DNA from 2 places in the Burkholderia sp. AU30198 genome. Region 1 is predicted to be linked to the other one. Evidence: riboswitches for the same ligand, from Rfam matches in the RefSeq annotation. Region 1 holds a riboswitch; the other holds the start of a gene.
The links. Region 1 has a riboswitch for cobalamin ahead of cobA (uroporphyrinogen-III C-methyltransferase). Riboswitches for the same ligand answer to the same signal wherever they lie in the genome.

Region 1 (4,206 bases):
GGACGACGGGATCCGCCAGCTCGCCGATCGGTTGACCAGCGGGATCGCCGACCGGCGCGAACAAGCGATGCGGCTGTACGCGTGGGTCGCACGCAACATCCGTTATGTCGGCGTGTATTTCGGTGCCGGGCCGGTCGTTCCGCACCGCGCCGGCGAGGTGCTCGCCAACCGCTACGGCGACTGCAAGGATCAGGTGACGCTGCTGTCCGCCCTGCTCGATGCAAAGGGGATCGAGAGCCACACCGTGCTGGTCAATCTCGGCAACCGCTATCGGCTGCCGGCCGTACCCGATGTCCTGACGTTCAATCACGCAATCGCGTGACTGCCGGAATTCGACGTGTTTGCCGACACCACGGTCGGCGTGCTGCCGTTCGGCGCACTGCAGTTCGAGGCAAGCGGCAAGCCCGCGCTCGACACCTCGACCGGCAAGCTGATCGTCACGCCGCCGCAAAACGGCCGCAACAGCCGTTCGTCGCTGGCCTATGCGGTCAATCTCGATCGTGACGGCAATGCAACGATGACGGGCGACATCACGCTGGCCGGCCAGGAAGTCCAGCGGGCGCGCCAGATGTTCATCCACGTCCAGCCGAAGCGGCTCGCCGACGAGATGCTGCGCCGCTACGGCCTCGCGGGCGAATTGCAGATGAGCCCGCGTCATCTCGACGACCTCGACCAGCCGTTCTCGATCGCGCTGCGCGGCAATCTGAACCAGTTGGCGTTGATGCCCGGCCCCGCGGCATTTGCGATTCCGTCGCTGCCCAACTTCGGCCAGATCCGGAGCTTCGCCGATTTCGTGCTCCAGGAGAAAAGCAAGGTATTTGAAGGCGTGTGCGCTGGAACGCGGCTCGAGGAGCGCTACCGGATCACGTTGCCGGCCGACACCCACCTGCTCGCCATCCCGCCGGACGTCTCCGTACGAGCCGGGGAAATCGCCTATCAGTCCACTTATCACCGTGATGGCCGGACCGTTGACGTGACACGCGTGCTCGATCGCAACCTCGGCAGCAACGTGTGCAGCGGCGCGAAGCTCGCCGAGTGGGCGGACGCCGCGCGCAGCATCGCGAAGGATCTGAAGCGGCAGATCCTGTATCGCTAGACGCGCGGCACGGGTATCCCGCATCACGCTGACCCGGCCGCGGGGAGCGCCGGATGGGCATCCTTGCGCCGCAATGCCTGTGCTATCGTATGCGCCGCGTTCGGTGCTCGCACGCGCATTGCGCGCCTGCAGTTAAACGGGAAACAGGAGGCGGACCACCGCCCGGCCTGTGCTGTCCCCGCAACGGTACGCCGCCCGCGCGACGCGCTTCCCCGCGCACGCGCCCATGCCGCCCACGATGCCACTGCCCTTCAGCCGGGCGGGAAGGCTGCGGCCTGGCAAGCGGCCAGCCCGGATACCGGCCGACGCAAGGGGCGAGCCCGAGGCTCGCCGAACGCCCGATCCGCGGGGGACGGAGGGGGTGCGCATTCCGCCCGCTTCCGCGCGGGCTTCGTTCGATCCGTCATGCATTTCCTGTCTGCCGGCCGCCGCCGTGCCGCCCGCCTGCCCTGTTCCACTGTTTCGACACGGTGCGCGCCGTGCCGCGCCCGATGAGCCGCGCCTGGCTCATCGGCGCCGGCCCCGGCGACGCCGACCTGCTGACGCTCAAGGCCGTCCGCGCGATCGGCGCGGCGGACGTGCTGCTCGTCGACGATCTCGTGAATCCCGACGTGTTGCGCCATGCGCGTGCCGATGCGCAGATCGAGCACGTCGGCAAGCGCGGCGGTCATGCTTCGACGCCGCAGGAGACGATCGTCGCCGCGATGCTCGCGCATCTGCGCGCGGGCCGCAGCGTCGCGCGGCTCAAGGGCGGCGATCCGTTCGTGTTCGGCCGCGGCGGCGAGGAACTGGCCGCGCTCGGCGCGGCGGGATTCCCGGTCGAGGTCGTGAACGGCGTCACCGCGGGCATCGCCGCGCCGGCTGCAATCGGCATTCCGGTCACGCAACGCGGCGACGCGCAAGGCGTGATCTTCGTCACGGGCCACGGCGCGGGCGCCGACGAACCCGACTGGCGCGCGCTCGCGGCCACGCGCATGACGATCGTCATCTATATGGGCATTCGCCGCCTCGACACGATCGCAGCCGCGCTGCGTGAAGGCGGCCTGCCCGGCGATACACCGTGCGCGGCGATCGAGAACGCGACGCGCCCCGAACAGCGGCACGTGCTTGCGACGCTCGATACGCTCGTCGAACGCATCGGCGCGACGGGCATCGGCTCGCCGGCCATCGTCGTGATCGGCCGCGTCGCCGCGTTCGCCGACGATCCCGCGGTACGTGCCGCGCTCGGCAGCCGCGCATGATGCGCGTCGCGCTCGGCGTCGGTTTCCGCGCGGGCGCGACGGCCGCGCAACTCGATGCCGCGATCCGCGCAGCGCTGACGCTGTACCCGGGCGCCGAACCGGCGCTCGTCGCAACGCTCGCCGACAAGGCGCGTGCCCATGCGCTGCGCACGCTGTGCGCGCGCCGCGGCTGGCCGCTCGTCGCGTTCGACGCGGCACAACTCGCGAGCCGCCCGGAACTGGCCGCAAGCGGCCCGTCGGATGCCGCGCTCGCCCGCTTCGGCGTCGCGGGCGTGGCCGAGCCGTGCGCGCAGCTCGCGGCGCCGCACGGCCGGCTGCTGGGCCCCAAATCCATCCGGGACGGCGTGACGGTCGCACTCGCCGGCCCGCTCTGAATCCTTTGTTTCGCTTTCTTTCGACAGGACCAATCCGATGAAAACCGACGCCGAATCCCATCAACGGATGACCGAACGCCGCCGTGCGGGCCACGAGAAGAAGCAGGCCGCCGCCACCAATGAAAAGGGCCTGCTGATCGTCAACACCGGCAACGGCAAGGGCAAGAGCACGGCCGCGTTCGGCATGGCCGTGCGCGTGCTCGGCCACGGCATGCGGCTCGGCGTCGTGCAGTTCATCAAAGGCGCGCTGCACACGTCCGAGCGCGACTTCCTCGGCGCGGTGGCCGAATGCGATTTCGTGACGATGGGCGACGGCTATACGTGGAACACGCAGAACCGCGACGCCGACATCGCGACCGCGCGCAAGGGCTGGGACGAGGCGCGCCGGATGATCGAAAGCGGCGACTACCGGATGGTGATCCTCGACGAATTGAACACGGTGCTGAAGTACGAATACCTGCCGCTCGACGAAGTGCTCGCGACGCTGGCCGCGCGTCCCGATTCGGTGCACGTCGTCGTGACCGGGCGGCATGCGCCCGATGCGCTGATCGACGCGGCCGACCTCGTCACCGAAATGCGGCTCGTCAAGCATCCGTACAAGGAACAAGGCGTGAAGGCGCAGCGCGGCGTGGAGTTCTGAGCATGCCGGCCTGCCCCGCGCTGTTCGTCAGTGCACCCGCGTCGGGCCAGGGCAAGACGTCGGTGACGGCCGGCCTCGCGCGGCTGCACCGCCGGCTCGGCCGGCGCGTGCGCGTGTTCAAGACCGGGCCCGACTTTCTCGATCCGATGCTGCTCGAACGCGCGAGCGGCGCGCCCGTGCATGCGCTCGACCTCGGGATGGTCGGCGAGGCCGGCTGCCGCGCGCTGCTGGCCGATGCTGCGCGCGAGGCCGACCTGATCCTGATCGAAGGCGTGATGGGGCTGTTCGACGGTACGCCGAGCAGCGCCGACCTCGCGGCTGTGTTCGGCGTGCCGGTCGTTGCGGTGATTTCCGCGAAGTCGATGGCGCAGACGTTCGCGGCGATCGCGTTCGGGCTCGCGCGGTTCCGTCCGGGGCTGCCGTTTCATGGTGTGCTGGCGAATCGCGTCGGCTCGGAGCGGCACGCGGAACTGCTGCAACAGGCGCTGCCCGACGACCTGCGCTGGCTCGGGCACGTGCCGGCCGATGCGGGCATCGCGCTGCCGGAGCGGCATCTCGGCCTGCACCAGCCGAACGACATCGACGATCTCGATGCGCGGCTCGAGCGAGCGGCCGACGTGCTCGCGCAAACGGCGCTTGCCGAGTTGCCGCCGGCTGTTGCGTTCGCGGAACCGGATGCAGCAGCACCGCTGCCGCGTGCGCTCGCCGGCAAGCGGATCGCGGTGGCGCGCGATGTGGCTTTTTCGTTCATCTATCCGGCGAATCTCGCGTTGCTCGACGCGCTCGGTGCGCAGTTGCGATTCTTCTCGCCACTCGCCGACGAACCGGTGCCGGACGATTGCGACGCGCTGTTTC
Region 2 (4,206 bases), on a different contig from region 1:
CGGCGCGTCCTGGCACAGCGTCGCGGCCAGCGCGACACGCTGCCGCTCGCCGCCCGACAGCGACAACACGTCGCGCGACGCGAGCGCGGCGAGGTCGAACGTCGCCAGCGCGTCGCGCGCGGCCGCGCGGTCGCCGTCGCGCTCCCAGCCCCAGCCGCCGAGATACGGAAAGCGGTTGAGCAGCACCGTGTCGAATACGGTCGCGCTGAATACGTCGTGCAGTTGCTGCGGCATCAGCGCGCGGCGCTGCGCGAGCTGCTCGGGCCGCCATGCGGCAAGCGGCCGGCCGTCGATCTCGACCTGTCCGCCGGCCGGCGGCTGCAGCCCGGCGAGGGTCGCAAGCAGTGTCGTCTTGCCCGCGCCGTTCGGCCCGGCGACGCACCAGATCTCGCCGGGACGGAACGCCCGGGTGAAGCCGTCGAGCAGCGTGCGCGCGCCGGCCTTCAGCGTCAGGTCGACGGCCGCGTAGCTCATGTCGCCGGCCATGGCGTGCAGTGCGGCCCCCGTCATCGCATCGGCCTCCTCAACAACATCCAAAGGAACACCGGCACACCGATCAACGCGGTCATCACGCCGACCGGCAGTTGCGCGGGCGCGATCGCGGTGCGGGCGAGCAGGTCGGCCGCCATCACGCCGCCGCCGCCCGCGAGCATCGCGGCCGGCAGCAGCATCCGCTGGTCGTTGCCGAAGGCGAGCCGCAGTGCATGCGGCACGACGAGGCCGACGAAGCCGATCGTGCCGGCCGTCGTCACCGCGGCCGCAGCGGCCAGCGACGCGACCAGATAGATCCGCACGCGCAGGCGCGCAACGGGCACGCCGAGCGCGAGCGCGGTCGCATCGCCGCGCAGCAGCACGTTCAGTTGCGGCGCGGCCGGCAGCGCGACGCAGGCGGCCAGCACCAGCGCGCCCCATGCGAACCACGGCGCGGTCACGCCGTTCAGGTCGCCGGTCAGCCAGAAGATGATCCCGCGCAGTCGTGCATCGGGTGCAAGCGACAGCAGCAGCGTGACGAGCGCGCCCCACCCTGCCGCGATCACGACGCCCGTGAGCAACAGCCGCGGCGACGCGTCGCGCGACTCGCCGCGCCACAGCTCGCGGCGCGCGAGACCGAGCACGAGCGCGACCGACACGAGCGAGCCGGCAAACGCCGATGCGTCGACGAGCCACCACGCGCCGCCCGCGATCATCGCGACGAGCGCGAAGCCGGCCGCGCCACCCGATACGCCGAGCACGTACGGCTCCGCGAGCGGATTGCGCAACAGCACCTGCAGCAGCGCACCGGCGAGCGCGAGCAGCGCGCCGCATGCGAAGCCCGCGAGCGCGCGCGGCAGACGCAGCGTGCGGACGATGTCGGCGAACAGCGCGTCGCCGCCATGCGGCACGAGCGACGCAAGTGCCTGCCATGGCGACATCGGCACGCTGCCGATCGACAGCGACGCGACGAACAGCAACGCGACCGCCGCGGCCAGCGCGGCCCAGATCGCGGTGGCGCGCGCGGCGCTCATGCCGCGCATGGCGCCGCACACGACGTGCGGCGCCCCCGCTTGCGGAGGCCGGCCGGTCGTGACTGAAGCGCCGCGCGGACGATTGGGGTCAGCATCGAAGAAGATTCCGTGAAGCGTTGCGCGCCCCGCCTCCCCGCAGGCCGCGCGTCACGAAGCCCGTGCGGGCTCCCCGTCTCGGCCGGTATCCGGGCTGGCGGCGGTCCGGCTCGCCTTCCCGCGCGATGACGCGCAGTGGCCCGCGTCCGCATGCAACACCTGCACGTGAAACGCGCCCGAGCCGGCCTGCGTCACGGGACGCGGCCGCTTACCGTTGCGGGGGCAGCGCAGGTTGGCGGGCTCCTGGCGCCCGCGCCCTGCTTCCCGTTTAACTGCGCGTTCCACGCGCGAGCACCGAGGCGGCGCCAGTTTAGGAGCGGGTCGCGCGAGCGTCAAGGAAGCGTCCGGACACGCACGGGACGCGCCGATTCGCGGCAAGAAGCGGGGGTGTTACGACTGGAAACGTTACAGATGTCGGATTGCGCGTTATTCCGCGCTAAAATGCTGGGTCTTTAGAGGACGCAGCAAATGCTCAACGAACTCGAAACATTATCTCAAAATATTGGCCGTCTGATTTCGCTTAACAAGCGCTATCACTCGGAACGGCTCGCGCTCGAGGAGCAGGTCGCGCAATTGCGCGCGGATGCGGACGCTGTCCGCGCGGAACTCGCGCAACTGCGCGACGAACGCAATGCACTTGAGGCCGAGCGTGACACGCTGTCGGCAAAGATCGACGACGCCCAGGTGAAACTGAACGCGATTCTCGAAAAGCTGCCGCGCTCGAAAAGCGCGGAGCAAGCCGACAACCAGCTCGACCTGCTGGATGCGCAGGCGCGTGCGGATGGCGATGACGCGGCCAGCCACGGAGAACATGCATGAGCACCAAGCAGATCGAAGTCTCGATTCTCGGTCAGCCCTATCGGCTCGCCTGTTCGGCCGAGACCGAAGCAGCGCTGCTCGAAGCGGTCGCGCGCGTCGACGCCGAAATGTCGAAAATCCGCTCTAACAGCTCGGTACGCGGTACCGATCGCATCGCCGTGATGGCGGCGCTGTCGCTCGCGTCCGAATTGCTGCGGTTGCAAACGAGCGTGCGGCATGGTGAAGCATTTCCGGCGGAAGAAATCCGTCGTACAATGCACCAGATGAACGAACAGCTCGGCGCGGTGCTCGCACAGCACGAGACGCAGTAACGTTTGATCGATGCGTCGATTCCCCTTGATCTCGGCGATCAACGGTGGTCAAATTGGCGCAACGAAACACAGTTCAGTCAGCTTCCCTGCCTGGTTCGCCAAGGTCATATATTCCTTGAACCAATGCCATGTGCACGGTTGCGGAAATTTGTAGCACGGGCGCGCGCGTCACTCTGTCTGATGTACCCGAAGTGCTGCTAACTGCGACCAATTCTGAACCCTAGGTTCAGGATGCCGGCCTAGCGGCCAAGGCGGGGACCTATCCAACGGCATCGGGCAAAGCCCGGTGCCGTTTTCTTTTGTAGCAGCCTTTTTCTGCGTCGATCACGATCCATGCAATACTGGCTGATGAAGTCCGAACCGGACGAAGCAAGCATCGACGATCTCGCCAACGCACCGCAGCGCTCGCTGCCGTGGACGGGCGTGCGCAATTATCAGGCGCGCAATTTCATGCGCGACACGATGAAGATCGGCGACGGCGTGCTGTTCTATCACTCGAGCTGCCCCGAGCCGGGCATCGCGGGCCTCGCCGAAGTGTCGTCGACGCCCTACCCCGATCCCACGCAGTTCGATCCGAAAAGCCCCTATTACGATCCGAAGTCGACTCAGGAAGCGCCGCGCTGGCTGCTCGTCGACGTGCGCTACGTGAAAAAATCGCCGCTCGTGCCGCTCGCCGCGCTGCGTGAACACGACGAACTCGCCGACATGCGCGTGCTCGCACGCGGCAACCGGCTGTCGATCACGCCCGTCACACGCACCGAATGGCGCTTCATCACCGAAAAGCTGATGAAGTAGGCGCGCGCCAAAGGTCAAATCTGGTCAGTACGCGCCGCCGCCGCGGAACTCGCGGCACTTTCGCGCAGCCTAAGCAACCGCTGTCGGCCGATCAGGCCGGTTGTCGTTTTTTTCGTCGCGCGGGTCGCCCGCGTCGTGCACGCGCGATCCGCGTGCACGCCCTCGCACAAGGAGTCCAACAATGACCAAGAAATCCGCACTCGCGCTGTCGCTCGCCCTTGCCGCTGCCGTTCCCGTCGCGTTGACGCTCGCGTCTTCCACCGCGCACGCGCAAACCGCGAACCCGCACTTTCCGGAGCCGGCGGGCGTGCTGTCGCTGTCGTCGCAGGCCAGCACCGACGTGCCGCAGGACATCATCCACATCACGCTGTTCTACGAGCAGCAGGCCAAGGATCCGGGCAGCCTCACCGCGCAGCTGAACCAGCGCGCCGACGCAGCGCTGTCGCAGGCGAAGGGCGTCTCGGGCGTCACCGCACACACGGGTGCATTCTCCGTCTATCCGAGCACCGATCGCGACGGCAAGATCTCCGCATGGCGCGGTCGCACCGAGGTCGCGCTCGAATCGCGCGATTTCGCGGCAGCGTCGAAGCTTGCGGGCCAGCTGTCGAACCTGATGCAGGTCGCGAACGTCGAGTTCTCGCTGTCGCCCGAAGCGCAGCGCGCGGCCGAGCAGAAGCTGA

Region 2: another riboswitch for cobalamin. It lies ahead of LGN19_RS20390 (FecCD family ABC transporter permease); the one in region 1 lies ahead of cobA (uroporphyrinogen-III C-methyltransferase).

Annotation. Positions count from the first base shown of each region.
Region 1 is NZ_JAIZSA010000004.1:331,723-335,928, forward strand. Features, by position in the region: gene LGN19_RS12535 (DUF3857 domain-containing transglutaminase family protein) at 1-322, shown strand, start outside; gene LGN19_RS12540 (hypothetical protein) at 338-1,096, shown strand; cobalamin riboswitch at 1,181-1,418, shown strand; gene cobA (uroporphyrinogen-III C-methyltransferase) at 1,588-2,337, shown strand; gene LGN19_RS12550 (cobalamin biosynthesis protein) at 2,334-2,711, shown strand; gene cobO (cob(I)yrinic acid a,c-diamide adenosyltransferase) at 2,749-3,351, shown strand; gene LGN19_RS12560 (cobyrinate a,c-diamide synthase) at 3,354-4,206, shown strand, end outside.
Region 2 is NZ_JAIZSA010000009.1:87,807-92,012, reverse strand. Features, by position in the region: gene LGN19_RS20395 (ABC transporter ATP-binding protein) at 1-510, opposite strand, end outside; gene LGN19_RS20390 (FecCD family ABC transporter permease) at 507-1,505, opposite strand; cobalamin riboswitch at 1,664-1,915, opposite strand; gene LGN19_RS20385 (ATPase) at 2,070-2,420, shown strand; gene LGN19_RS20380 (cell division protein ZapA) at 2,417-2,731, shown strand; RNA gene ssrS (6S RNA) at 2,812-2,993, shown strand; gene LGN19_RS20370 (EVE domain-containing protein) at 3,065-3,526, shown strand; gene LGN19_RS20365 (SIMPL domain-containing protein) at 3,708-4,206, shown strand, end outside.